Regions from separate parts of the Streptomyces sp. CLV115 genome, predicted to be linked through region 1. Evidence: riboswitches for the same ligand, from Rfam matches in the RefSeq annotation. Region 1 holds a riboswitch; the other holds the start of a gene.
The links. A riboswitch is a leader RNA that binds a small molecule or an ion and turns the genes downstream of it on or off. The one in region 1 is predicted to bind cobalamin.
Positions count from the first base shown of each region.

Region 2: linked by a shared signal. The riboswitch ahead of AADR41_RS09700 (ABC transporter substrate-binding protein) and the one ahead of AADR41_RS11360 (prenyltransferase/squalene oxidase repeat-containing protein) in region 1 are both predicted to bind cobalamin.

Region 1 covers NZ_JBCEWQ010000022.1:65,114-79,438, reverse strand. The annotation lists gene AADR41_RS11395 (alpha/beta hydrolase) at 17-1,339, shown strand; gene AADR41_RS11390 (hypothetical protein) at 1,465-2,163, opposite strand; gene AADR41_RS11385 (aggregation-promoting factor C-terminal-like domain-containing protein) at 2,455-2,895, opposite strand; gene AADR41_RS11380 (ECF transporter S component) at 3,217-4,080, opposite strand; gene AADR41_RS11375 (ABC transporter ATP-binding protein) at 4,032-5,744, opposite strand; gene AADR41_RS11370 (energy-coupling factor transporter transmembrane component T) at 5,741-6,982, opposite strand; gene AADR41_RS11365 (SCO2322 family protein) at 6,979-7,677, opposite strand; gene AADR41_RS11360 (prenyltransferase/squalene oxidase repeat-containing protein) at 7,674-8,948, opposite strand; cobalamin riboswitch at 9,059-9,199, opposite strand; gene AADR41_RS11355 (MBL fold metallo-hydrolase) at 9,353-10,393, opposite strand; gene AADR41_RS11350 (NUDIX domain-containing protein) at 10,523-10,993, opposite strand; gene AADR41_RS11345 (helix-turn-helix domain-containing protein) at 10,998-11,738, opposite strand; gene AADR41_RS11340 (hypothetical protein) at 12,089-12,229, shown strand; gene AADR41_RS11335 (aldehyde dehydrogenase) at 12,283-13,743, shown strand; gene AADR41_RS11330 (ferredoxin) at 13,743-13,976, shown strand; gene AADR41_RS11325 (DUF3626 domain-containing protein) at 14,175-14,325, shown strand, end outside.
Region 2 covers NZ_JBCEWQ010000018.1:20,282-34,606, reverse strand. The annotation lists gene AADR41_RS09750 (gamma-glutamyl-gamma-aminobutyrate hydrolase family protein) at 1-77, opposite strand, end outside; gene eat (ethanolamine permease) at 189-1,658, opposite strand; gene AADR41_RS09740 (glutamine synthetase family protein) at 1,925-3,289, shown strand; gene AADR41_RS09735 (aldehyde dehydrogenase family protein) at 3,375-4,763, shown strand; gene AADR41_RS09730 (3-oxoacyl-ACP reductase) at 4,769-5,554, shown strand; gene AADR41_RS09725 (haloacid dehalogenase-like hydrolase) at 5,712-6,779, shown strand; gene AADR41_RS09720 (phosphocholine-specific phospholipase C) at 6,852-8,894, opposite strand; gene AADR41_RS09715 (alpha/beta fold hydrolase) at 9,064-9,975, opposite strand; gene AADR41_RS09710 (TetR-like C-terminal domain-containing protein) at 9,968-10,576, opposite strand; gene gndA (NADP-dependent phosphogluconate dehydrogenase) at 10,748-12,187, shown strand; cobalamin riboswitch at 12,304-12,456, shown strand; gene AADR41_RS09700 (ABC transporter substrate-binding protein) at 12,495-13,475, shown strand; gene AADR41_RS09695 (FecCD family ABC transporter permease) at 13,511-14,325, shown strand, end outside.

The DNA.
Region 1 (14,325 bases):
GCATAGCTTCGGAGCCATGAACAACGACAACAGCCGTACGGAATATGCGACTTCGGGCGGGCGGCGGCGCATCGCCCGCCGGACGGCGGCGGCCGCCGCGGCGATGGTCCTCGCCGCTCTCGGCGTCGCACCGGCCGTCGCCCAGTCGCCCACCACCCAGCAGCCCACCTCGCAGCAGCCGGCGGCGCAACAGCGCGCCGACGCACCGGATCCGCGCGCCGCGCACGGCAGAGGAACCCTGCTGAGCATCACCCCGGTGGCCGACCTCGACCGTGCGGACGTCGCCCGGTTCCTCGCCTCGGGCGGCATGGACACCGCCACCGTCCGGCACGGACTGCGCGGCTACCGCCTCACCTACCGCACCGTCACCCCGCAGGGCGCACCCACCACCGCGACCGGCTTCCTCGCCCTGCCCAAGGGCGGCCCCCACCGTCTCGACCTGGTCTCCGACACCCACGGCACCATGGCCCACCGCGACTACGCACCCTCCGTCGGCGAGGACTTCGGACGCTTCGCCCCCTACCTCCACGCCTCGGCCGGCCGCGCCGTCGCCGCGCCCGACTACCTGGGCCTCGGCAAGGGGCCCGGGCGCCACCCGTACATGGACACCAAGTCCTCCGTCACCGCCTCCCTCGACATGATGCGGGCCGCACGCACCGCCGCGCAGCGCCTGGGACGGCCGCTCACCGGCGATGTGTACGCCGGTGGCTTCTCCCAGGGCGGCCAGGTCGCGATGGCCCTGGGCAAGGCGCTCGGCGGCGGCGCGGACCGGCACTTCAGACTCCGGGCGCTCGCCCCCGTGTCGGGCCCCTACGACATCGAACACGCCGAGACGCCCGCCCTGTTCGACGGCCGGGTCAACGACACCAGCGCCGTCTTCTACATGTCGTACTACCTCACCGCGCAGAGCAGACTGCACCCGCTCTACAAGGCCCCCTCCGAGGCGTTCCGGAAGCCGTACGCGGACATCGTCGACGGTCTCTTCGACAGCGAGCACACCGAGGAGGAGATCATCCCGGCGCTGCCCGCGACGCTCAAGGAACTGCTCACCGACGACTACTACCGCCGGCTCCAGGACCCCGGCGGCGGTCTGCTGGAGGCGGCGCGCGCCCAGGACGGCAACTGCGCCTGGAAGCCGGACGTTCCGGTACGGCTGTACTCCTCGTCCGGTGACACCGATGTCCCGATCGCCAACGCCCGCCACTGCGCCGCCGATCTGGCCGCCCGGGGAGTCGACGCCCCCGTCGTGGACCAGGGGCCGGTCGACCACAACACGACGTATCTGAAGTCGGGGCCGGAGATCGTGCGCTGGTTCGACACGGTGGCCGCGCGACGCTGAACGGCGTCGAGCGGTCGAGCGGCGGCCCGTGGGGGGTGGGCCCGTGGGGCGGGACGGCGACGGGGGATCCCCGGCCGGTCGTCCGGCCGGGGCCGCGTCGCCGCAGCGGCGGGGCGCGTGCGTGCTCAGTACGGCACGTGGGTGGGGAAGGTGGCGGTGGGGCTGAACAGCGCCGCGTATCCGTCTTCGTGGTGGCGGCGGTGCCGCCCGGACCGGCCGACGTCCGCGACCGGGGTCGCGAGCGTGAGCAGCCCGTCGTTGGCGAGTTCCTGTACGCGCATCAGCAGTGCCCGTACCTCCAGGCCGAGTTCGGCGGCCACCGTCTGCAGATCGAGGCCGGACTCCCAGCTCCACAGCAGTACGGAGTCCATGCTCGGCGACCAGACGACGGTGTTGTCCACCTCGGCCGGCGGGGACGGTGCCGGGATGTAGGCCAGGACCCCGGTGGTCGCCGGTGCCGGGGCCGACATCGGGGGCTTGGCCGGAGCCGGGGGCGCGGTCACGGGCGGCGCCTGCGCCGGGGGCTTCGGCGTGTCCGGCTCCGGCGCGGGGGTCTCGTCGGCCGGCTGCGGCCGGGGGCGTTCCGGCGTGGCGGCGGGCGACTTCGCCGCATCGCCCTTCGGCGGGGTCCGGCTGAGGAGTTCTTCGGCGAGGGACCGGGCGTCACTGCGGCCGACGGTGCGTCGAGCTAATCGCACCTCGCGCTCGTTGAGGCCCATCAAATCCGCGATCGAGCCGTCGTCGCCGACCGTGACGGCGAAAGCGGCCAGCGTTCGGCTCCGCTCCGCCTGTGTCTCGTCCAGCAGGGCCTGCGCCCGGCGCATGCGTTCGTCGCTGGCGCAGAAAGCTTCCGCCAGAACGGTGTTCCGCTCCCAGAATTCTCTTGGTTCCACGGAAGGGACAACGCGCAGGTGGCCGCCGGGAAAGGACGGACGAGCCAAATGCGCCTAAATGGACTAGCAGGGAAGCGAATCTGTCAATTCGCATCAAGTGGCTGTTCACACGGAGAGGTGACGGGGCCGGGCACGGCGAAGGCCCCGACCGGTGGTCGGGGCCTTCGCACAGTCCTGCGTACGAGCGCTCGGCGCGGTGCCGGTGGCCTGCCTGTGGCCGGCTCAGTACCAGTGGTTGGCCTGCCAGAACGACCAGGCGCCGCACGGGCTGCCGTAGCGGGAGTTCATGTAGTCCATGCCCCACTTGATCTGGGTGGAGGGGTTCGTCCTCCAGTCGGCGCCGGCGGAGGCCATCTTCGAGCCGGGCAGGGCCTGCACGAGACCGTACGCACCGGAGGAGGAGTTGGTGGCGGTGTGGTTCCAGCCGCTCTCGTGCTGGACGATGTTGCTGAAGCACTGGAACTGCGCGGCGTCGCCGATCATCGCCTTCGCCGTGGCCTGCGCGCTTCCCGCGACGGACGCCGGCGCGGCGGCCGGTGCGGCCATGGCCGGGGTGACGCCGAGGCCCAGGCCGGTGGCGCCGAGGAGCACGGCGGCGCCTGCGACGGCGGACTTGCGGCGGGCGGTGCGGGGCTTGGCGAGGATGTTACGGGCGAACGACACAGAGAGACCTAACGTCGGGTACGGGGGAGTCGCCTGCCGGTCCGGATGGTGCGGTCGTGCGGGTGGACCGGGCTTCGTCGACCGCGGTCCGGTTCGGCGGACCCGGCGGTGCTCGGCGACTCGTCCAGTGTTAGCGGCGGCGTTCAGCCATCGCAACGACCCCCGGTACGAGCCCGTCTCGTACCCGGACCCCGAAGACCCGCACGGCCCCGGGCCTGCCCGCCGCGTCGTCGCAGCTCGGCAGCGCCGCTCAGCGGGCCGTACGCCCCGGAGTGCCGCTACTACCCCGCATCGTGGAGGACCAAGGTCCTGTGGGAGCCCTCACTCGCGAGGAGCGTCGAATGTGACCCGGGCCTCGAAGGCGGCGCGGCGGGTGGCCCGGCGCAGCGCCTTCAGCAGCGCCGGACCGACGGCCAGGGTCAGCACCGCGGTGAGCACCGCCCGGCCCAGGTCCCAGCCGAGCGAGGTGGCCAGACAGTAGGCCAGGAAGCGGACCAGGTTGTCCGTCAGCGGATCGCCCGCGTGGAAGGAGACCCCCGAACCGGCCGGGGGCACGATCGTCCACCCGTACAGATTCATCACCGTGCCGTACGCGAACGACGCCACGAACCCGTACCCCGCGAGCATCAGCGACTCGGCCCGCCCGCGCAGCCGGCCGGGGCCCGGCAGCAGTCCCGCGCCCATCGCGAACCAGCCCATCGACAGCATCTGGAACGGCATCCACGGCCCGACCCCGCCGGTGAGCAGTGCGGACGCGAACATCGTCACCGCGCCCAGCACGAAGCCGAAACCCGGCCCGAGCACCCGGCCGCTCAGCACCATCAGGAAGAACATCGGCTCCAGCCCCGCCGTGCCCGCCCCCAGCGGACGCAGCGCGGCACCGACCGCGGCCAGCACCCCCAGCATGGCGACCGCCTTCGCGTCGAGGCCGTCGTCCGCGATCGTCGCCACGACCACCCCGACCAGCAGCGGCAGCAGCGCGGCGAACAGCCACGGCGCGTCCTGGGAGTGGGCGAGGCCGGAGCCGGGACCGGCCAGCAGCGGCCAGCCGAAGGCGGCCACCCCGACCAGGCCGATGAGGACGAGCGCGGCGATCGCCCGCGGCCCGAGCCGTACCGCCCGCACCCGGCGCCCGCTCACGACGGGTCTCCCAGCGCGGCACGCACCTGTGCCACGGTCAGCCATTTCTGCGGGGCGAGGATCTTCGAGGTCTGCGGGGCGAACGCCGGGGACGAGACCACCACCTGCCGGGTCTCGCCGTCCGCGACGACCTCCCCGTCGGCGAGGATCACCACCCGGTGCGCCAGTTCCGCCGCGAGTTCCACATCGTGCGTGGCCAGGACGATCGCATGCCCCTGGGCCGCGAGGCCGCCGAGCACCGTGACCAGCCGGGCCTTCGCCGCGTAGTCCAGGCCACGGGTCGGCTCGTCCAGGAGCAGCAGCGGGGGCCGCGCGGTGAGCACGACGGCCAGGGCGAGGGCGAGGCGCTGGCCCTCGGAGAGATCGCGGGGGTGGGTGTCGTCCGGCACATCGGGCAGCAGCTCGGAGACCAGGGCCCGGCAGCTGCCGGGGGCGGCGCCCGCGTCGCCGTCCGCCGCGGCGCACTCGGCGGCGACGCTGTCCGCGTACAGCAGATCGCGCGGTTCCTGCGGTACGAGCCCGACCCGGCGCACCATCTCGCGCGGCTGGGTGCGGTGCGGGGTCCGGCCGCCGACGAGGACGGTGCCTGAGGTGGGCTCGACCATGCCGACGAGGGTGGCCAGCAGGGTGGACTTGCCCGCGCCGTTGCGTCCCATCAGGGCGACGGTCTCGCCCGGGGCGACGGTCAGCGTCACCCGGCGCAGCGCCTCGACGCGCCCGCGCCGTACGCCGAGACGCTCGACCCGGGCCGTGGCATCGGCGGCCGGTTCGGGCACGGCGGCGCTCCGCGCGCCGCGGCCCAGCAGCCGGTCCAGGACGCCGCGCCGCACGGGGGAGGGGGCGACGGGCGAGAGCGGGGGAGCGGCCGGCGGCACCGGGGCGGGCGGCCGCCCGGATGCGAGCCGTTCGCGCAGGTCCGCCGCCCGGCGCCGGGCATCGCGGACCGAGAGCGGCAGCGGTTCCCACCCCGCCAGCCGGCCCAGCGCGACGACCGGCGGGCGGACCGGGGAGACGGCCATGACGTCCGCGGGCGCGCCCACGACCGGGGCGGCGCCCGGCGACGGCAGCAGGACGACCCGGTCCGCGTACTGGACCACCCGCTCCAGCCGGTGCTCCGCCATCAGAACCGTCGTACCCAGGTCGTGCACCAGCCGTTGCAGCACGGCCAGGACATCCTCGGCCGCCGCCGGGTCCAGCGCGGACGTCGGCTCGTCGAGGACCAGGACCTTCGGGTGCGGGGTGAGCACGGAGCCGATCGCGACCCGCTGCTGCTGGCCGCCGGAGAGCGTGGCGATCGGCCGGTCGCGCAACTCGGCCAGCCCCAGCAGGTCCAGGGTCTCCTCGACCCGCCGCCGCATCACGTCGGGGGCCAGGCCCAGCGACTCCATGCCGTAGGCCAGCTCGTCCTCGACCGTGTCGGTGACGAAGTGGGAGAGCGGGTCCTGCCCCACCGTGCCGACCAGATCGGCGAGTTCGCGCGGCTTGTGGGTACGGGTGTCGCGGCCGTCGACCGTGACCCGGCCGCTCAGCGTGCCGCCGGTGAAATGCGGCACCAGACCGGAAACGGCACCCAGCAGTGTCGACTTGCCGACCCCGGACGGGCCGACGAGCAGCACCAACTCGCCCTCGGGGACGGTCAGATCGACCCCCGACAGGGTGGGGCGCCCGGTCCCCTCGTAACGCACCGAGACCTGCTCGAACCGGATCACTGGATCTCCTTGGAATTCGGCGCACCGGCCGGCGCAGTACCCGTCGGCGCAGCACCAACCGGCGTACCCACGGCCGCAGCACCCGTCGGCGCAGCGCCCACCGGCGTACCCACCGGCGGCGGCACCGGCGCCACCACCGCGGGCAGCAGCCCGATCAGCACCGCCGCCGCCGGCCACAGCGGAAGCACCGGCGCGGTCAGCGGGACGACCCCCGGGTGCAGCGCCTCCCCGTAGGCGCCGCCCGCCCAGATCATCGCCACCGCCACCACGACGCCCGAACCCGCCACCAGCCAGGCCCGCACCCCCCACCGGTCGGGCCGGTAGCGGGTACGGACCGAGCGGGCCCCGCCGAGCCGCAGCCCGGCCAGCGCGGCGACGAGCCCGGCGATCAGCAGCGGCACCCCGTACACCGCGCCCTGCGCGGCCAGCAGCCCGTACGTACCGGCGCACACCCCGAGCAGTCCGCCGAGCGTGAGGACGTTCGTGGTGCGGCGGACCGCGGGCGGGACCTGGGCGGTGCGCCCGTAGCCGCGCGCGTCCATCGACGCGGCCACCGCGATCGAACGCTCCAACGCGCCCTCCAGGACCGGCAGTCCGATCTGGAGGACCGCCTTGATACCACCGGTCGGACGGCCCCGCAGCCGCCGAGCGGTGCGCAGCCGCATCACATCGGCGACCATGTTCGGCGCGAACGTCATCGCGACGACGACCGCGACGCCCGCCTCGTACAGCGCACCGGGCAGCGACTTCAGCAGCCGGGCCGGGTTGGCGAGCGAGTTCGCCGCACCGACACAGATCAGCAGGGCCGCCAGCTTCGCCCCGTCGTACAGCGCGAAGACCAACTGCTCGGTGGTGACCCGGCCACCGAGCCTGACCCCCTGCGCCCAGTCGGGCAGCGGCACCTCGGGGAGCGTGAACACCGTGTGCGTACCGGGGATCGGGGAACCCAGGAACACGGAGAAGACCAGCCGCACAGCGACGACGAACAACCCGATCCGGATGAACGCCCCGTACGAACGGGCCCACGGCGCGTCCGTACGGCGCGCGGCCACGACGTAACCGGCCACCCCCACCAGCAGCCCGAGCAGCAGCGGATTGGTGGTCCGGGACGCGGCGGTGGCCAGGCCGAGCGCCCACAGCCACCAGGCCCCGGCGGGCACGGCGTTGCTCCGGGTCGCCTCGGGAGCGCGCAGCGGACGACGCCGTGCCGGGACGGCGGAGCGGGTCCGGGCGGTCATCCGCGGCGGCGGCGGGCCTGCACGACCGCGGCGATGCCGAGGAGGAGCACGGCGCCGACCCCGACGAGCACCCCGGCGGACGGGCCGCCGGAACCGCCCGAGGTGCCGGAGGCCGCGGATCCGGCCGGTGACGCGGCGGCGGACGCGGCGGCGGACGCGTCGGGCGTGCCATTGCCGCTGCCGCTGCCGGAGACCTGTTCGCCGCAGCCCGAACCCGGGTAGCCGGAGATGGCGCAGAGCATCGCGTCACTGTTGTAGCGCAGCGGCTTCGCCACCGAGGCGAGCGCCTCCGCGGCGCTCGCGTCCGGTGCGACCCGCGCGCACGCGGTGCGCGGCGCGGGCGGCTTCTCACCCGCCGGGGCGTCCGCCGCCGTGCCCGGGTCGATGACGAGCGCGATCCGCTTGGTGCCGTCCTCGGCCGGGGTGTCCGCGCAGATCTTCGTGAACTCCGCGGCGCGGCGCGGCTTCGCCGAGTCCTGGGAGTCCTCGCTGACCGAGAACCGGAAGCCCTGCACCGCCCCGTCGTCCGGCCGGACGAGCGACGGGCCCTGGGTGGCATACGTCCAGCCGGAGCCGGAGCCCTCCCAGAACGACCAGTACCGGTACCCGGCCGCCTGGGCCGGTCCCGCGCCGAGCACGGCCAGGACGGCGCCCAGGACCACCAGCAGCGCGGTGGCCCGCCCCGCGCGCCTCACGGCTGCCTGTTCTTCCGGCGACCGCTGATCAGGAAGAACGCGATGGCCGCGAGGACGAGGGCGATGCCGACGTACCACCACACGCCCCCGATCACGTCGTCGCCGCTGTGGACCTGGTCCTTCTCCGTGGCCTCGTACCCGGTGTCGGCGGACGGGTCGGGCGTCACGACGGAGGCGGGTTCGGGGCCGGCCGCGTTGAGCCGGGCGACCAGGTCGACGCCGCCGAAGTCCCGGGCGTCGTTGCCGGTCGCGTGGGCGGCCAGGACCAGCTGGGCGTAGGCGGCGGGGCCGTTCTGGCCGGCCCAGTCCGCGGAGTTCTTCTTCAGCCAGTCGACGGCTCCGGCCGCCTTGTCCTGGTGGCCGGCCGCGGAGAGCGCGACGACCGCGTCGGCGGTGTTGCCGAAGTCGGGCTGCGGGGTGGTGTCGGTGGCACCGGGCATCGGCGCCAGGTTCAGGTGGCCGCTGCCGGCGAGGGCGCCGGTGAGGTAGTGGGCGCCGTTCTGGGCGGCCTGCTCGGGCGTGAGCCCGGAACCGGACCGGCAGGTGGGCGCCTTGCCCGCGGCGTTGTTCCCGACCGCCAGAGCCTTGCCCATCGTGCCGAGGACGGCGGCCGCGGTGGCGTCCGCGTTCGCGGCGAGCCCGCCCTTCTTGTCGGGCTGGTAGGCGAAGGCGCCGCCGTCCTTGCCGCCGCACGGGAGGGCGAGGGCGAGCAGCGGGTCGTAGGGGGTCTTGCCATCGGGGGTCGTGATGTCCGCGAGGCGCTGCCCCTGACGGGCGAGGGCGCCGATCACCAGAGAGGTGGAGTTGGCGTCACTGGGCGCACCCGCGGTGTAGCCCCAGCCGCCGTCCTCGTTCTGTACGGACTTCAGCCAGCGCACCGAGTCGTTCACGGTCTCGCGGTGCCCGCCGACCTCGACCAGCGCCTGGGCGGCCGCCGCGGTGGCATTGGTGTCCCGCACCGTCTTGGCGTCGCACGGCTGGGCGGCGTCGGGCCGGTACGCGGCGTAGGAGCCGTCGGCGCACTGCTGGCCGATCAGCCAGTCCACCGACTTCGCGGCCGGGGTGACCCCTTCGAGCCGCTGCGCGAGGAAGGCCAGGGACTGCCGCCACACCCCGTCGTAGGTGGGGTCCTTCGTGCCGTACAGCCCGGACGGCAGCGCGACGGACGGCGAGGGCGAGGGGGACGGCGCTGCCACCGCGACCGGCGCAGCGGCCGCGCAGAGCACGGCGGCGGTGGCGGCGAGCGTTGCTGCGCTGCGACGTACGGTCATGGCGGGCGGGGCCTCTCCTGCGGGGTGAACCGGGCACAGGCACGCTCAGGCACCAGGCTCCGACCCCGTGTACCTCGACGGTGCCGACCACCGGGGGATCCGGTGGTCCGAGCCGGTCACGACCGCGGACAGGGCATTCCGACTCACCGCCTGCGAAGACGGTTCACGGCTGCGTGGTCAGTGCCGGATTCGCACCGGCTTCCCCCTGAACGGGCATGATGACGACCCGCACACTCTACCGGGCGGCACCACCCGGACTCCGGGCCGGGAGGAGCGCCCCGTACGTGTCACTGCTCACGTACGCGCCCTGCCCGCGCAAGCGCGCCCCTGCCCACGTAAGCGAAACCACACGCACCCCACTCACACCACTCACACCACGCACACCGCCCCACCGCTCACACCGCTCACACCGCGAGGTAGGCCACCGGCTCGCTCCCCGGCACCGCCTCCGCACGCCCCAGCTTCACCAGCCGCCGCAGATGCGCCTCCGCCTCCGAGACGGCGATGTTCCGGGAGCCGTGCGGGATCTGCTCCCAGGGCCGGTTCCACTCCATCCGCTCGGCCAGCTCCCACGGCGTCAGCGGCTCCGCCAGCAGCCCGAGCAGCCCCGTCAGCCGCTCCTCGTGATGCCCGAGCAGTTCCTGCACGCGCCCCGCCGCATCGGTGAAGGCGTACTGATGGGCGGGCAGCACCTCGGCGGCCCCGAGCCTGCCGATCCGCTCCAGCGAGTCGAGGTAGTCACCGAGGGGATCGGTGGCCGTCGCGTCGTCCGGGTCCTCGTACAGCCCGATGTGCGGACTGATCCCCGGCAGCAGATGGTCCCCCGAGAAGAGCCGTCCCCGCCCCGGCAGATTGCCCGGGTGCTCCTCCTCCAGGTGCAGGCACACATGCCCGGGCGTGTGCCCCGGTGTCCAGATCGCCCGCAGCCTGCGCCCCGCCAGGTCCAGCAGCTCGCCCGGCACGATCTCCCGGTCCGGGAGCGCGGCCCGCAGCCCCGGCAGGGTGCGTGTCCGGCTCCGGCCGGCCGCGGCGGCCCGCAACGGCGCGAGGTGCTCCTCGGGTGCTCCGACCGCGGTGAGTTTGGCCGCGAGATAGGTCAGCCACCTGCCGGGTTCGGACTCCCGGGTACGGCGCACGATCGCGGTGTCCGCCGCATGCATGGCGATCCAGGCCCCGGAGGCCTCGCGCACCTGCCCGGAGAGCCCGTGGTGGTCGGGGTGGTGGTGGGTGATGACCACACCGTGGATGTCGGCCATCTCCGTGCCGACGGCGGTGAGTCCGGCGCCGAGCGTGTCCCAGGCCTCGGGATCGTCCCACCCGGTGTCGATCAGCACCGGGCCCCGATCGGTGTCCAGGACGTGTACGAGGGTGTGGCCGAGCGGATTGTCCGGGATGGGCACCTTGATGCTGTGCACGCCCCCGCCGTGGTCGGTCACCTGCGTCATGAGGTCCCCATCTCTCTGGACGGCGTACGGGTTCGCGGCTCCGATGCGTCGCCCCACTGTAACGAGAACTTGTTCCAGTAGTAGCCCTGGTCGACCATCTGGTTCGGGCGTACCTGCCGAGCCGGGCGATCACCCCAGGTGCGGCGTCGCTCGGTTCGCCCGGAAGTGGTCGATCCTCAGCCGCTGGGTGTGGTGCATGGGCAGCGCGTCCAGTTCGTCCGGGGTGACGAATCGGAGGTCCGTCGACTCGCCGGAGATGCCCAGTTCGCCGCCGATGATGCGTGCCGTGAACACCACAGCGAACTGGCGGCGAACCTCACCGTCGCTGTACGCGATGACATGCTTCGGGTCCGTGTATGTGCCGACGAGCCCGGTGATCTCGACATTGAGCCCGGTTTCCTCCCTGACCTCCCGGACGGCGGTGCCGGGCAGTGAGTCGGTCAGGTCCATGCCCCCGCCCGGCAGGGCCCAGAGTCCGTTGTCCCGCCGTCGCTGCATCAGGATCCGTCCCGCCTCGTCCGTCACCACGGCGGAAGCGGCCACGACCAGGCTGTTGGGCTTCGGCGCGTTCGGGTCGTCGTAGAACTCGGTCCGTGCCATGGGTTCACCTTTCCACGGGTGTGGCCGTGTCCCACGTGGCGCTGAAACTGTCCGCGTACACGTCGAACATGCCGCCCCCGCGATTGCGCCGCAGGTGCCACACGGGTGCCCGGTAGGCGTTGACGCCCCAGGCGTGCGTGTTGACCAGCATCTGGTCGTCGGCCCGGTACAGGCTGTTGTAGAGAGTCGTCCCGTGCGTGCGCAGTTCGATGCCGGGTATGTCGGTCAACTGCCGGTAGTGCATGAGCGCCAAGCGGCAGCGGGACTCGATACCGTGGCCGAACTTCTCCTCCTTTCCGCGCTGTTGGACATTGGGGCTGTCCGCTTCACCGATGGCGATGCGGACGGCGCAGCCTTCGGTCGCGCGCTTGCGCAGCAGGTCATTGAGTCCGGGATACGCCTCGTGGAGGAACACGGCTGCGTAGACCAGTACGTCGATCTGTCGGCGTGCCGCGGCGAAGAGGTCCACAAACATGGAAACGGGAAGGTCTGCCCGCTGTTCGTAGAGTGCCAGGAGCTCGGAACTCACGCCACGCGCGGCGCGTGCCTGGCGGAGTGCCGGCCACAGCGCGTGTACGTCTTCCTTCAAGGTCTCGGCGGCCTTCAGTGCTGTTGCCCGCCGGGGGACGCGCCCGAGGTTGACCCATCTTTCAACGCTCTTGGGGTCGACACCCGTCGCTTCGGCCAGGCCTGCGTGAGTCCACCCCCCGGCTGTCATGGTGGCTCGCAAGCGCTCGTTGGGCATGCAGGTGGCTCCCTCGGGGGTTCGCTGACATTGCAGGGACGTTCTACCTCCTGTGGGACGTCCCGAAGTGGGAAATGTGCGAGGTTCCTACGTCCCGGTGACAGGCGCGACGATCGCCCGACCAAATGGCGTGCGAGGAGAGTGTTCATGTCTGATTCGACCCATCACCGACCGTCCGTCGACCATTCCCCGTGGTTCGGCACCGACCCGGTGCCGGAGCCCGGGTGTGATGTGTGCGGGGCCTTGGCCGGGGAACGGCGTCGGGCACGGTCCGAAAGTGACCTGTCGAGGGTCAGCGCCGTGAACGTGGAGATCCGGCGCCACCCGCACGCGAAGCGGCGGGGGCGTTCATGACCTCGGCGGGAGAGCGCCTGATCTCTTCGCGCCACGGCCTGTGTGCGGGGCACCACCCGATCCGGTACGGCCCGGTGATCCCGGCGGGCGCTGTCGCGGTCGTGGACTACTGGAACTGGAACTGGTATCAGTTCTGACACAGAGTCAGATATTGGGGCGGGTACGCACCGGTTCGCGGGAGGCAGCAGCCATGACCGAGCTTGTCGAACACGGAAAACTGTTCATCGGCGGGGAGTTGGTCGATCCGCTGGGCCGGGAAGTGATCGAGGTCGTCTCGCCCCACACCGAGCAGGTCATCGGCCGGGTGCCGCACGCCTCCCGGGCGGATGTGGACGCGGCCGTCGCCGCCGGGCGACGGGCGTTCGACGAGGGGCCCTGGCCCCGGATGAGCCTGGACGAGCGGATCGCGGTGGTGACCAGGATCAAGGACGCGTTCGCCGTCCGGTACGAGGAGATCGCCAGGGTCATCAGCTCGGAGAACGGCACCCCGTACACGTCGAGCGTCATGGTGCAGGCGCTCGCCGCGATGATGGTGTGGGACTCGGCGATCACCGTGGCCCGGGACTTCCCGTACGAGGAGCGGCGGGCCGGGGCACTCGGACCGCTGCTGGTGCGGCGGGAGCCGGTCGGGGTGGTCGCGGCCGTCGTGCCGTGGAACGTTCCGCAGTTCACCGCCGCCGCCAAGCTCGCGCCCGCACTGCTGGCGGGCTGCTCCGCCGTGCTCAAGGTCTCGCCCGAATCCCCGCTGGACGCCTACATCCTGGCCGAGATCGCCGCCGACGCCGGGCTGCCGGAGGGCGTGCTCTCCATCCTTCCGGCCGACCGCGAGGTCAGTGAGTACCTGGTCGGGCATCCCGGCGTGGACAAGGTGTCGTTCACCGGGTCGGTGGCCGCCGGGCGCCGGGTGATGGAGGTCGCCTCCCAAAACCTCACCCGCGTCACACTGGAGTTGGGCGGCAAGTCCGCCGCGGTGATCCTTCCCGACGCCGATCTGGACGCCGCCGTCGCGGGCATCGTCCCCTTCGCCTGGATGATCAACGGCCAGGCGTGCGTGGCCCAGACGCGCATCCTCGTCCCGCGCTCCCGCTACGACGAGACGGCCGAGGCGTTCGCCGCCGCGGCGTCCGCGCTGAAGGTCGGCGACCCGCTCGAGCCGGCCACCGAACTCGGCCCCCTGGTCGCACGGCGCCAGCAGCAGCGCTCGCTCGACTACATCCGGATCGGCCAGGACGAGGGCGCCAAGATCCTCACCGGCGGCGGCCGCCCGGCGTCCCAGGAACGGGGCTGGTACGTCGAGCCGACCCTCTTCGGCGACGTCGACAACTCGATGCGGATCGCCCGCGAGGAGATCTTCGGCCCCGTCATCTGCCTGCTGCCGTACGGTGACGAGGAGGAGGCCGTACGGATCGCCGACGACTCCGACTACGGGCTCAGCGGCAGCGTCTGGACCGCCGACACCGAGCGCGGCATCGACATCGCCCGCCGCGTCAGAACGGGCACGTACAGCGTGAACACCTTCAGCCTCGACATGCTCGGCCCGTTCGGCGGGTACAAGAACTCCGGACTGGGCCGGGAGTTCGGGCCCGAGGGGTACGGCGAGTACTTCGAGCACAAGATGATCCACCTGCCGGCCGGATACGAGGGGGCGTGATGGGCGACCGCTGGGCCGTGGAGGTCGACCGAGGGGTCTGCATCGGCTCCGGGATGTGTGTGAACCACGCACCGGGTGCCTTCGCCCTGGACACCGCCCGCCAGTCCCGCCCGTCGGCCCCGGAGACCGGCGCCGACGAGAAGGTCCTCGCGGCCGCGGAGGGGTGCCCGGTCGAGGCGATCACGATCACACTGACCGACTCGGGAGAGGTCGTCTTCCCACCGGAGGAGTAGGCGGCGGTTCTCCCGCGCGAACTCGAACGACGCACGTGAAGCCGGCCCGTACCGGAGCGAATCCGGTACGGGCCGACTCGTTGTCTCCGTGCTTCCGGGACCAGTGGCCGGTGCCCCTGTCGCGGGCGACGAGGTCCACGTACCCGTTCGCGCGCAGGTCGCGTGCGGTGGTCGGTCGAGCTGCGGAAGACTGTCCGGATGATCTCCTCGACCTCCGGGACGCCACAGGAACGGGCCCTTGGGCATGTCGCGAAGCTGGCGTCGGGCCCGCCGTTGGATCCGGCGCTGCGGGTGACCCTCAACTTCCACCCGGATCGGCTGCTGCGCGGCAGGCCGGTCCTGGACGCCA
Region 2 (14,325 bases), on a different contig from region 1:
AGGACGGCCGTTGTGTCCCAGACACCCCACCGGGCCGGTTCCTGGTAGGTGCTGATGCCGATGACGGGCCGGTTCACGGGCCCCTCCTCTGGTTCGTTCGCTGTTCGGTCGTGGTGCCGCCGCTGCCGCGTACGGGCGCGGCGAACGGCGGTGCGGGCGTGGGCGACGCCCTTGTCCCGTGGTCCCCTTCAGTCCCGCGACAGTTCGGCCTCGGCCGCCGCGAGGGCGGCGAATTCCTCCTCCGGGGCGCTCGCGACGAGGCGGTGACGGCTGTAGAGGGCGAAGTAGGCCAGTGCCACCACGTACACGCCGAGCGCGATGAACGCGGCGTCCCGGTCCACCAGGAAGGTCGCCACCAGGGCCGAGCATGCCAGTACGAGCGCCACGGACGAGGTGAGCGCGCCGCCGGGCGTGCGATAGGGCCGCTCCAGGTGCGGTTCGCGCCGGCGCAGCACGATGTGGGAGAGCGCCATCAGGGCGTAGCTGATGGTGGCGCCGAAGACGGCGACGTTCAGCATCCGGCCGCCGTTGCCGATCCAGGCGGCGAGTGTGAAGCCGATCGCGCCGGGGACCAGCAGGCCGAGGTAGGGGGACTTGCGGCGGTTGGTCAGGGATAGGAAACGGGGCAGATAGCCGGCCCGGGAGAGCGCGAAGAGCTGGCGGGAGCCGGCGAAGATCAGCGAGAAGAAGGAGGCCACCAGGCCCGCCAGGCCCGCGTAGTTGACGAAGCGGCTCAGGGCGGTGGGACCGCCGTCGCCCTCCAGTGCGACGACCAGGGGGTTGCCCGCCTCCTGGATGGCCCTCGCGCCCTGTGCGCCGGTGGCGGAGAGGAAGGTGAGAGCCGCCAGCCCGACCAGCACGGTGAGCGAGATGGCCAGCGCCCTCGGCATCGACCTGACGGGGTCCTTGGCCTCCTCGGCGGCGAGCGGCACGCCCTCGACGCCCAGGAAGAACCACATGCCGAAGGGGAAGGCGGCCCAGATGCCGAGAAGGCCGAAGGGCAGCCAGGAGGAGGAGCCGAGTGCGCCGGTGTCGACCGGGATGTCGTTGAGGCGGCCGGCGTCGAATTCGGTGAAGGCGCCGATCGCGAAGATGAGCAGGGCGGCCACGGCGACGGCGGTCACGACCAGGCTGAACCGCAGCGCCTCGCCGACCCCCCAGAGGTGGATCCCGATGAAGACGGCGAAGCAGGCGAGATGGACAGGCCGGCCGGAGGTGAGCCCGAAGAGGCCGAGGGACTCGACGTAGTCGCCGATGAACAGCGAGATGGCGGCGGGGGCGAGGATGTACTCGATGAGGATGGCCGTGCCGGTCAGGAAGCCGCCCCAGGTGCCCAGGGCGCGGCGCGCGAAGCCGTAACCGCCGCCCGCGGTGGGCAGGATGGCGGAGAGTTCGGCCAGGGCGAAGACCAGGCACGCGTACATCAGGCCCATCAGCACGGTGGCCGCGGCGAGCCCGCCGAAGCCGCCCTTGGACAGGCCGATGTTCCAGCCGGAGTAGTCGCCGGAGACGACATAGGCGACGCCGAGTCCGGTCAGCAGGAGCCAGCCCGCGCTGCCCCGGCGCAGCGTACGGCGGTGCAGGTACTCGTCCTTGCCGGTCACCCCGCCGGCCGTGCCGCCGGGTGGGCTGGTGGGTGTGTCGGTTCCCTGGGCCATGGGGCGCTCCAGATGTGTGTCGACGGCGCTGCGTCGAGGCGTGGCAGACGAAACGGGCGCATCAAAGGTTCGTCGCCACACCTTTGTGGAACGTCAGGCGAAACACAAGGGGCGCGCGTCAAACAGTGGTTACCGATGTGCGCCCAGCTCGTTCGGGTGCGCCGGGCACCTCCGGAGGTGATTCACCGCCGTCGGCCGGGCCCTCTTCCCAAGCAATGGTTCCCTGTCATACCTTACGAATCTCGGTGCACCCAAGGAGGAATCCCGTGGCAGACCGCACACCCCCGCTCGCCGTCGAGGAGCTGCGCTCGCTCGTGGCGAGCGGGGCCATCGACACCGTCGTCCTGGCCTTTCCCGACATGCAGGGCCGGCTCCAGGGCAAGCGGTTCGCCGCCGGGTTCTTCCTCGACGAGGTTCTGGAGCACGGTACCGAGGGCTGCAACTATCTGCTGGCCGTCGACACCGACATGAACACCGTCGGCGGCTACGCGATGTCCTCCTGGGAGCGCGGCTACGGCGACTTCGCGATGGTCCCGGACCTAGACACCCTGCGGCTGCTGCCCTGGCACGAGGGCACCGCGCTGCTCGTCGCCGACCTCGCCTGGAACGACGGCGGCCCGGTCGTCGCCGCACCGCGCCAGGTACTCCGCCGCCAGCTGGACCGGCTGGCCGGCCTCGGCTACCGGGCCCAGGTGGGTACGGAGCTGGAGTTCATCGTCTTCAAGGACACCTATGAGCAGGCCTGGGACCGCGGCTACCGCGGGCTGACCCCGGCCAATCAGTACAACATCGACTACTCCATCCTCGGCACCGGCCGCGTCGAGCCCCTGCTGCGCCGCATCCGCAACGAGATGCAGGCGGCCGGGCTGACCGTCGAGTCGGCCAAGGGCGAGTGCAACCTCGGCCAGCACGAGATCGCCTTCCGCTACGACGAGGCACTGGTCACCTGCGACCAGCACGCCGTCTACAAGACCGGTGCCAAGGAGATCGCCGCGCAGGAGGGCGTCTCGCTCACCTTCATGGCCAAGTACGACGAGCGCGAGGGCAACTCCTGTCACATCCACCTCTCGCTCACCGACGACAACGGTGACAACGCGATGTCGGGTGACGGCCCGGACGGCATGTCGGACCTGATGCGGCACTTCCTCGCCGGACAGCTCGCCGCCCTGCGCGACTTCTCCCTGCTGTACGCGCCGAACATCAACTCCTACAAGCGGTTCCAGCCCGGCTCCTTCGCGCCGACCGCCGTCGCCTGGGGCCACGACAACCGCACCTGCTCCCTGCGGGTGGTCGGCCACGGCCGCTCCCGCCGCTTCGAGAACCGGCTGCCCGGCGGCGACGTCAATCCGTATCTGGCCACCGCCGGACTGGTCGCCGCCGGACTGTACGGCGTGGAGCACGAGCTGGCGCTGCCGGAGGTCTGCACGGGCAACGCCTACACCGCCGAGTACGAGCAGGTGCCGACCACCCTGCGCGAGGCCGCCGACCTGTGGGAGGCCAGTCCCATCGCCAAGGAGGCGTTCGGCGAGGAGGTCGTCGCGCACTACCTGAACATGGCGCGTGTCGAACTCGCCGCCTACGACGCCGCCGTGACCGACTGGGAGCTGCGCCGCTCCTTCGAGCGCCTGTGACCGCCGTCCCGTCCCGCACGTCCCCCGCACTCCCTTCGCGCCCCTCACGCCCCTCACGTCCCTCACTCCCGATCGAGGCCCGTACGTGTCCAACCACTGCGCACCGCACAGCCTGAACGTCCTGAACCCGGCCACCGCCGAGGTCGTCGCCACCGTCCCGACCACCGACGCCGCCGCTGTCGGCGCGGCGGTCGCCCGCGCCGCCACCGCCCAGCGCGTCTGGGCCGCGGCGGCGCCGGCCGACCGCGCCCGGCTGCTCCGCCGGTTCGCCGCCACCGTCGACGAACACATCGAGGAACTGGCCCTGCTGGAGGTCCGCGAGGCCGGTCACACCATCGGCAACGCCCGCTGGGAAGCGGGCAATGTGCGCGACCTCCTCGACTACTGCGCCGGTGGGGTCGAACGCCTGCTGGGCCGGCAGATCCCGGTCGCCGGCGGCATCGACTTCACCCTGCTGGAACCGCTCGGCGTCGTCGGGGTCATCGCACCGTGGAACTTCCCGATGCCGATCGCCGCCTGGGGCGCGGCCCCGGCGCTCGCCGCCGGCAACGCCGTACTGCTCAAGCCCGCCGAGACCACCCCGCTGACCGCACTGCGCCTGGCGGAGCTGGCCCTGGAGGCCGGGCTGCCCGGCGGACTGTTCCAGGTGCTGCCGGGCGAGGGTGCGGTGACAGGCGCCGCCCTGGTGGACCACCCCGGCGTGGCCAAGATCGTCTTCACCGGCTCCACCCGGACCGGCAAGCACATCATGACCCGCTGCGCCGAACGCGTGAAGCGACTCACCCTGGAACTGGGCGGCAAGAGCCCCAACGTCGTCTTCGCGGACGCCGATCTGGAGGCCGCGGCGGCCGGGACACCGATGTCCTTCCTGGACAACGCCGGCCAGGACTGCTGCGCCCGGACCCGCATCCTGGTCGAGCGCCCGGTCTACGACCGCTTCCTCGATCTGCTGGCACCGGCCGTCGCCGCCGTGGTGGTCGGCGACCCGTCGGACGAGAAGACCCAGATGGGTCCGCTGATCTCGGCCGCCCAGCGGGAACGCGTGAGCGGGTTCGTGGCGGCCCTGCCCGACGGCGTACGGACGATCCTCGGCCCGGCGCCCGACGGCCCCGGGTTCTGGTATCCGCCGACCGTGCTCGCCGGGGTGTCGCCCGATGCCCCGGTGGCCGTCGACGAGGTCTTCGGGCCGGTCGCCGTGGTGCTGCCGTTCGACGACGAGGCGGACGCCGTACGACTGGCGAACGCCACGGAATACGGTCTGGCCGGATCGATCTGGACGCGTGACGTGGCCCGCGCGCTGCGGGTCGGCCAGGGGCTGCGGGCCGGGAACCTCTCGGTCAACTCCCACTCCAGCGTCCGCTACGCCACTCCCTTCGGCGGCTACAAACAGTCCGGACTGGGGCGCGAGCTCGGCCCCGACGCACTCGCCGCCTTCACCGAAACCAAGAACGTCTTCATCAGCACGGAGGCCTGAGCACCATGACCGACACCACCGCTGTCTGCCGCCGCCTGGTCGGCCGCACCGCCGTAGTCACCGGAGCCGGGAGCGGCATCGGGCTGGCCACCGTCCGGCGCCTGGCCGCCGAGGGCGCGCACGTCGTCTGCGCCGATGTGGACGAGGCGAGCGGCAAGGCCGCCGCCGAGGAGGTCGACGGACTCTTCGTACGTACCGACGTCACCGACGCCGAGCAGGTCGAGGCGTTGTTCAAGGCCGCGTTCGACACGTACGGCTCTGTCGACATCGCGTTCAACAACGCGGGGATCTCGCCGCCCGAGGACGACTCCATCCTGGAGACCGGTCTCGAAGCCTGGCGCCGGGTGCAGGAGGTCAACCTCACCTCCGTCTACCTCTGCTGCAAGGCGGCCATCCCGTACATGCGCCGCCAGGGCAGGGGCTCCATCATCAACACGGCCTCCTTCGTGGCCCGGATGGGCGCCGCCACCTCGCAGATCTCCTACACCGCATCCAAGGGCGGCGTGCTGGCCATGTCGCGCGAGCTCGGTGTGCAGTTCGCACGGGAGGGCATCCGGGTCAACGCGCTGTGCCCCGGGCCGGTCAACACCCCGCTGCTCCAGGAGCTGTTCGCCAAGGACCCGGAGCGGGCCGCGCGCAGGCTGGTGCACATCCCGCTCGGCCGGTTCGCGGAGCCCACCGAGATGGCCGCCGCCGTGGCCTTCCTGGCCAGCGACGACTCCTCGTTCGTCAACGCCACGGACTTCCTGGTCGACGGCGGGATCTCCGGCGCCTACGTCACCCCTCTCTAGCCGGCATACGGCCGGGGCCCATGGCCGCCCCGGCCGCGCCTGTCCGCAGCTGTCCCTCTCCACGGGCTGGTACGGGGCCAACCAGGCTCGTATCCAGCGTCTCCTCGACCGCTACGGAAGCTGCTCGCCGCACCACCGAACCGGCCGGGCCGCTCCGGTGGCGGTCTTCGACTGGGACAACACCGTCATCAAGAACGACGTCGGCGACGCCACCATGTTCTGGCTGCTGCGCAACTCCCGGATCCGGCAGCCCGAGCACGGAGACTGGCGCACCACCAGCCGTTACCTCACCGACGCGGCGGCCGAGTCGCTGCGCGCCGCCTGCCCGGACGGCACCGGCCGCGACCGCACCCTGCCGACCTCGACCGACACCGGCTGCGCCGACGAGATCCTGTCCGTCTACAGCGAGGCCACCACCACCTCGGGACAGGACGCCTTCGCCGGCTACGACCGCCGCACGATGGAACCCTCGTACGCCTGGCTGGCGCAGCTCACCCACGGCTGGACGGCGGCGCAGGTGCGCTCCTTCGCCGCCGCGGCCCGCGCCGAGAACCTGGCCGCCCCCGTGGGCGCCACCCAGCGGGTCGGCAGCACCACCGACGCCACCGGCTACGTCCGCTACTACGACCAGCAGCGCGACCTGATCCGCACGCTGCGCCGGGCCGGATTCGACGTGTGGATCGTCTCCGCGTCGCCGCAGCCCGTGGTCGACGTCTGGGCCGGGGGCGTCGATGTCGCCCCCGGGAACGTGATCGGCATCAGGTCCACCACCGAGCGGGGCCGCTACACCTCGCACCTGAGCGCCTGCGGCAGCGCGCGTCCGGGCGAGGACTCGCAGATCACCTACATCGACGGCAAGCGCTGCTGGATCAACAAGGAGATCTTCGGTGTGCGCGGTGCGGCCGCCTCCCGGGTGCAGGCCCCGGCGAGGCGCCCGGTGTTCGCCGCCGGGGACTCCGACACGGACGTGTCGATGCTCCGTGACGCGACCGGGCTGCGACTGGCCCTGAACCGCAACAAGGCCGAGCTGATGTGCCGTTCCTACGACGACGCGGACGGCAAGTGGCTGGTCAACCCCATGTTCATCGCGCCGAAGGGCCGGCTGAACGGCACCTATCCGTGTGCCACCACCGGCTACACCGCGTCGGACGGAACCCCGGGCCCGGTGCTCCGTGGCGACGGCAGTGTGATCCCCGATCAGCACGACACCGTCTTCGCGGGCTGACGTCCGGGTACGCGTGGTGGCCGAGGGGGCCGGATCCGCCCCTCGGCCGGCGGCCACCACGCGCCCCGCGGCTCAGCCGCTGACGCTCGCCGCGCCCGTCTCGATGTGTCCGGTGTACCGCCGCGACCAGGAGGCGTCACCGCTGATCTTCACCGTGAAGTCGTACCAGCCCCTGGTCAGCGCCACCGCGTTGAAGTAGTCCTCCTTGCTGCCGCCGGCCGGGACGGTGTACGTCCAGGGGCCGTCGCTCCGGTACTGGCCGGAGGTCACGGTGAACGTGACGGCACTCGCCGAGGTGTTGGTGAAGGTGAACCAGAGGGCGGGCCTGCTGGTGTCCGGTGCCTCTGCGTAACGGGCGGCCACCTCGCAGGATCTGCCCGCCGCCGTCGCGTCGCCGGTGAACCGGCGCAGGAACCTGTTGGGTCCGGCCATGGTGAAGTCGTACTTGCCGTCGCCGTTGGCCGTGCCGATGTTGAAGAAGTCCGTGGCGGTGCCGCCCGCGTCCACGGTGTACTGCCACGGCACCGTCGAACGGTGGGCGTTGGGGTGCACCGAGAAGTGTGCGGCCCGGGTCGCCGGTGCGCCCTTGTTGGTCATGGTCAGCCAGAGCTTGACGACTCCCGCGGCACCGAACTCCAGCCGGTCCAGATCACCGCCGGGCTGGTAGGGCAGCGCACGGGCGGGCCGGGTGCCGGGCTCCTGCACGGGCTGTGCGTTGTTCTGCGGAACGGGGTTGGGCAGGGGGCCGCAGGTGTTCATCCCGATCACCGGGGTGGCCGGCAGGCCGGACGGCACTCCGTTCACCGGATGGGCGAAGTCGAAGGCGCCGGTGAGGTCCCCGCAGACCCTGCGCCGCCAGGCACTGATACCGGCACAGGCCGCCGGCTTCCCGAGAGCCGTGGTCCAGGTCTCCAGGAAGCGCAGCACGGAGGTGTGGTCGAAGACCTCCGAGGAGACCCAGCCACCGCGGGTCCAGGGCGACATGACGATCATCGGGACGCGGAAGCCGAGGCCGATGGGCACTCCGCCGAGGAATTCCCCCTCGGTTCCGGCGGGCGGCGACGGGGGCGGTACGTGGTCGAAGAAACCGTCGTTCTCGTCGTAGTTCAGGAAGAGCACCGTGGAGTCGAAGACGTCCTGATCGGCGGCGAGCGCCCGGTACACGAGGTCGACGAAGTGTGCTCCGTCGCCGGGCGGGGCGTACGGGTGCTCGGAGAAGGCCTGGTTGGCGACGACCCACGACACCTGCGGCAACGTACCGGCCACCACATCGGCCTTGATGGCGGCGGCGATGTCGTCGGGGGTGGAGCCGGTCACCTTCCGCACCGACGCCATCCCGAGGTCGTGCAACGGGTCGCCGGCCGGCGCGTCCGTGAACTTCCGGAAATAGGCGAGGCCGTTGTCGCCATAGTTGTCGTCGGCGTTCTGGTAGACGCGCCAGGACACACCGGCCCGTTGCAGCGCCTCGGCGTACGTCTCCCAGGTGAGTCCGGACTCGTCACCGCCGTCCTTGCTGGACGCGTCCACCTTGCCGCTCCACAGGAAGGTGCGGTTCGGGCCGGTGGCACTGAGCGCCGAGCTGAAGTAGGCGTCGCACACCGTGTAGTTGTCGGCGAGCGCGTAGTGGAAGGGGATGTCCGAGCGCTCCAGATGGCCGAGCGAGCGGACGTTCCCCACACCCGTCACCCAGTTGTCCATCCGGCCCTTGTTCCAGGCCGCGTGCTGGGACGTCCAGCTGTGCGGCAGATCGCCGTTGCACTGGGCGATCGTCTCGGGATCGGCGCCGCCCGCGGCCGGAGTGGCGCTGAGCTTCCAGGGATACTGCCGCCCCGTGCCGTTGGGCTGGTCGAAGACGCTGCGACCGCCGCCGATGGTGATCCCGGAGCGGTCCGAGAAGCCGCGTACGCCCTTGAGCGTGCCGAAGTAGTGGTCGAAGCTGCGGTTCTCCTGCATCAGCACCACGACGTGCCGGACGTCCTTGATGGTGCCGGTCGCCGCGGTCGCGGTCGCGGTGCCCGTCCGGACCGCGGCGCCCGCGGTCACCGGGGGCATGGCGGCTCCCGCCGCCACGCCCGCGCCGAGCGCCACAAATCCCCTGCGGGTGATCGGTGTCATCTGCCTGCCTTCGCCGGATTCGGATGCGTCGTCGGGACGCCGAAGCCAGGGTGGCGCCCCAGATGGTCCGGCACCAGACCTTTGACAGGAGACCTACCTGAACCATTGCCAACTCATCCGCCAAAAGGGCGAATTCAAAGGTGCGTGACGAGATGTTTGTGGAAACGGATCACGGCCGATGATTGTCGTTCGGAGGCATCCGTGTCCCCTCCGGCGCCGGATCGGACAGCACCTCCCGCAGTCGCGCGGCGAACGCCTCGGGGTCCTCGACACAACCGGTGTGCCCGCCGGGGAACTCCACGAGCCCGCCGATCCCCCGGTCCGCCAGCCGGGCACCGGGAATCGCCGTGAGCAGGGTGCGGGAGTCCTCCCCGACACCGATGACCAGCTTCTCCCCGCCACGCCGCAGGGCCGCCAGGTCCGGCACGTACCCGCTGAACGAACACAGCACGTGCTCCAGGAACACCGGGAGGTTGACCCCCGTCCGCCGGAACGCCTCGGCCTCCCGCGCGGAGGTTCCGGGCGCCTCCCGGTGTCCGCCCCCGGCCGGTTCGGGCGCCTCCGGGTCCGTCAGTCCCTCGGTCATGGTGGCCAGCGCCGCGGCCACCCCGCCCCTGCGGAAGGAGTCGCGCACCGCGGCGAAGAGCTTCCGCCCCCGCTCCGGATCGGGCAGCAGTTCCACCGACGGCGGTTCGTGCGCGACCACTCGGCGCAGCCGCTCCGGGTGACGGGAGAGCAGGTCCAGGGCGACGATCGCGCTCGAACTGGAGCCGAACACGGCCACCGGACCGCCGTCCGGTGACAGCAGCTCGATCAGCCGGTGGGCGTCGTCGCTGTGCACCGCCACCCGCTGCTCCTGCGGCGCGCCGTCGAGCAGGCTGCGCGAGTAGCCGCGCGGGTCGAAGGCCGCGACCGTCCAGCTGTCGGCCAGCCGCGCCGCCATCCGGTCGTAGAGCCCCGCGTCGCCGCTGCCGCCCGGCATCAGGAGCAGCAGCGGGCCCCGGCCGCGCACCTCGTAGTACAGCGTCGCGCCGGGCACCTTCAGATGCCCGGTGCGCTCCGGCAGCATGTGGTCAGTCATGTCCGTTCTCCCCCTCGTCGGTGCCTTCACCGGTGGCGGACGGCCAGTGCTCCAGCAGGAAGTGCAGGGCCTCGACGGAGCGTTCCCAGGACTTCTGCACGTCGCGGGGCGCGCCGAAGCCGCCGCTCGCCTCAAGTGCGCAGTATCCGTGGAAGGTGCTGCGCAACAGCCGTACCGCGTCCGTCAGATCGGGCTCGGACAGTCCGTAGGCGCGCAGCATCGCACCCGTGGTCTCGATGGTGCGGTGGTACGCGGCCGACCCGGCGACGATCTCGGGGTCGACCCGCATCTGCGTCGCCTCGTACCGTCCCGGCCGCTCCAGCGCGAAGGCCCGGTAGGCGTCTGCGAACGCGACCAGCGCGTCCTTCCCGGCCCGGCCGGCGACCGCGGTGCCGATCCGGTCGATGAACTCCCCGGCGGCCAGCAGCGCGACCCGGACACGCAGGTCGTGCAGGTTCTTGACGTGGGAGTACAGGCTGGCGTCCTTGACCCCGAAGCCGCGGGCCAGCGCGGAGATGGTGACCTTGTCGAAGCCGATGGAGTCGGCCAGATCGGCCGCCGCCGCCACCACGCGTTCGGTCGTGAGACCCGCGCGAACCATTCGCCACCTCCGTCGAAACCCACCTAGAGGTCCTAGGCGGTTTCCTAATATACACAGGTGACTCCATCCGGGCGATGCCGAACAGGCCGTTGCCGCACCCCGTGCCCATACTGAAGATCCCGGCACTGCCGAAGATCCGGGCATCCCCGAAACAGATTGCAGAGCACACAGATGAGCGGCACTGCACAGATCGGCGTCACAGGTCTCGCGGTCATGGGCCGCAACCTCGCACGCAACTTCGCCCGCAACGGATTCACGGTCGCGGTGCACAACCGGACGGCCGCGAAGACGGACGCGCTGATCGAGGAGTTCGGCGACGAGGGCTCCTTCGTACCCGCGCACACCCCGCAGGAGTTCGTCGCGGCGCTGGAGCGTCCGCGCAGGCTCGTCATCATGGTCAAGGCGGGCGACCCGACCGATGCGGTGATCCAGGAGTTCGCCCCGCTCCTGGAAGAGGGCGATGTCGTCATCGACGGCGGCAACGCCCACTTCGAGGACACCCGCCGACGGGAGAGGCAACTGCGAGAGCAGGGCATCCACTTCGTCGGCACCGGCATCTCGGGCGGCGAAGAGGGCGCGCTCGACGGACCGAGCATCATGCCGGGCGGCAGCAAGGAGTCCTACGACTCGCTCGGACCGATGCTGGAGAAGATCTCCGCGAAGGCCAAGGACGGCGCCCCGTGCGTCACGCACATCGGTCCTGACGGCGCCGGACACTTCGTGAAGATGACGCACAACGGCATCGAGTACGCGGACATGCAGCTCATCGGCGAGGCCTACCAGCTGCTTCGCGACGTGGCCGGATACTCTCCCGCCAAGATCGCGGACATCTTCCGGGTCTGGAACACCGGGCGCCTGGACTCGTACCTCATCGAGATCACAGCAGAAGTGCTCTCCCATGTCGACGCGGCGACCGGAAAGCCCTTCGTGGATGTCGTGCTCGACCAGGCGGAGCAGAAGGGCACCGGCCGTTGGACCGTGCAGGTCGCCCTCGACCTGGGCGTTCCGGTCTCCGGCATCGCCGAGGCCGTCTTCGCCCGCTCCGTCTCCGGCCACGCCGCCCTCCGTGATGCCTCACGCCACCTCGCCGGACCGACCGCCCGCAAGCTCGGTGAGAACGAGGCGGCGGCATTCGCCGACCGGGTCGAGCAGGCACTGTATGCCTCGAAGATCGTCGCCTACACCCAGGGCTTCCACGAGATCGCGGCCGGCAGCGGGCAATACGACTGGGACATCGATCTCGGCAGGGTCGCCTCGATCTGGCGCGGCGGATGCATCATCCGGGCCGCGTTCCTCGACAGGATCACCAGCGCCTACGAGGCCCAGCCCCGGATGGCGAGCCTCCTCTCCGACAAGAGCTTCGCCGAAGAGATCGCCGCCGCACAGGACGACTGGCGCACCGTGATCGCCACCGCCGCCGCCCAGGGCGTCCCCACCCCCGCCTTCGCCGCCGCCCTCGCCTACTACGACTCCCTGCGCGCCGGACGCCTCCCCGCCGCCCTCACGCAGGGCCAGCGCGACTACTTCGGCGCACACACCTACCACCGCGTCGACCGCGACGGCACCTTCCACACCCTCTGGGGCGGTGACAGAACCGAGGTCGAGAGCTGACCGGTGCCCACCGAGCCGCTGACGGGGCGGGCGACCCTCCCGGTCCGGGCGAAACCTGTCCGCAGTGCCGGCCGTCCTCGCGGACGTCGGCGTCCGGAGCCGGCAACCCAAGGGGCATGACCTGCGGAATACGCGGTCTGACAGAATGGCCTGCGAAATCTCGGGCGACGCGCGTCAGGAAACCGGTGTGAATCCGGTACGGTCCCGCCACTGTGACCGGGCTGCACACAGCCCGGAAGCCAGATACTGGCCGCGCCGCCTTCTCGTACAACCAGGGGACGAGGACATCCCCCGGAAAGGCTCGGCCATGCCCCCGATACGCCGTGTACCCCTCGCGCTCATACCCCTGCTCCTGCTGCCGCTCACCGGCTGCGGCACCGGCGGCGAGAGCAGGGCAGAGGCCGCACCGGCCGCCGAAGGTTTCCCCTACACCGTCACCAATTGCGGTACGAAGACGACCTTCGACGCCCCGCCGAAGCGGGTCGTCACCATGAACCAGCACGTCACCGAGATCATGCTGGCCCTCGGGCTCCAGGACCGGCTGGCCGGGACCGCCTACCTGGACGACAGCATCCTGCCGGAGTACCGGTCCGCGTACGACAGGACCAAGGTGCTCGCGAAGGAGTACCCCTCCAAGGAGGTACTGCTCGGCGCCAACCCCGACTTCGTCTACGGCGGGTACGCCAGCGCCTTCGACAAGGCCAAGGGCCAGGACCGGGCGGGGCTCCAGAAGGACGGCATCAACACCCGGCTGAATATCGAGAACTGCACCGAGGGCAAGGTCGGCGTCGATCAGCTCGCCACCGAGATCACCCAGGTGGCCAGGGTCTTCGGCGTTCCGGAGCGCGGCAGGAGCCTGATCGCCGAGGAACGACGGAAGATCACGACGGTCGGAACGGAGCTCAAGGGCTCCGCACATCCCTCGGTGTTCGTGTACGACTCCGGCGACAGCTCCGCGTTCACTGCGGGCGGCAAGGGCGTCGGCAACGAGATCGTCCGGCTCGCCGGGGGCCGGAACGTCTTCGCGGACCTCGACGCCACCTTCGGCGACGTGTCCTGGGAGCAGGTCATCAAGCGCAGGCCCGAAGTGGTCGTGATCTACGACTACGGCGGCACCACGGTCGAGGCCAAGAAGAAGCGGCTGCTGAACGACCCGGCACTCGCGGACGTGCCGGCGATCAAGAACAAGAAGTTCGCGGTACTCCCGCTGTCCTCGGCCGTGCTCGGTGTCCGGGTCGCCGACGCCGTACAGGACCTGGCCGGGCAACTGCACCCCGGCACACTGTGAGCGCGGGGCCCGCCCGCCCCGGCCCCGAGTCCGTCCTGCGCTCGACCCCCGTCGTGATCGGCGCCCTCGTGGTGCTGCTGCTCGCGACGGTGGTGGCCGGTCTGGCGCTCGGCCCGGTACGGATTCCGCCGGGAGAGGTGTTGCGTACGGTCCTGGGCGGTGAACGCTCCGGCGCGTTCCCCACGATCGTGTGGGAGGTACGGCTGCCCAGGGTGCTGCTCGGGGCCGTCGTCGGCGCCGGGCTGGCCCTGTCGGGCGCGGTGCTCCAGGCGCTGGTGCGCAATCCGCTGGCCGATCCGTTCCTGCTGGGCGCCTCGTCCGGGGCGTCGGCGGGCGCCGCCATGGTGATCGTGCTGGGGGTCGGCGCCGGGATGGCCACCGACGTGGCGCTGCCCGTCGCGGCGTTCGCCGGGTCCATGGCCGCACTGGTCGCCGTCTACGCGATGGCCCGGCGCGGCGGCACCATGACGACGGGCCGGCTGATTCTGGCCGGGGTGGCGATCCAGTACGTGCTGTCCGCGTTCACCAGCCTGATCCTGGTGCTGTCCTCGCGGGCCGAGCATGTGCGGGCGATCCTGTTCTGGACCCTGGGCGGCCTGGGCGGCGCCCGCTGGGACCAACTGGCGCTGCCCGCAGTGGTGTTGGCTGTCGGTGCCGTGCTCCTGATCAGCCTGGCCCGTCCGCTGGATCTGCTGCTGACCGGGGAGGAAGGGGCCCGCAGCCTCGGCCTGGACCCCGGACGATTCCGGGGCGGGGTCTTCGTGCTGGTGTCACTGATCATCGGCGTGCTGGTCGCCTACAGCGGGGCGATCGGCTTCGTCGGCCTGATGGTTCCGCACGCCGCCCGGCT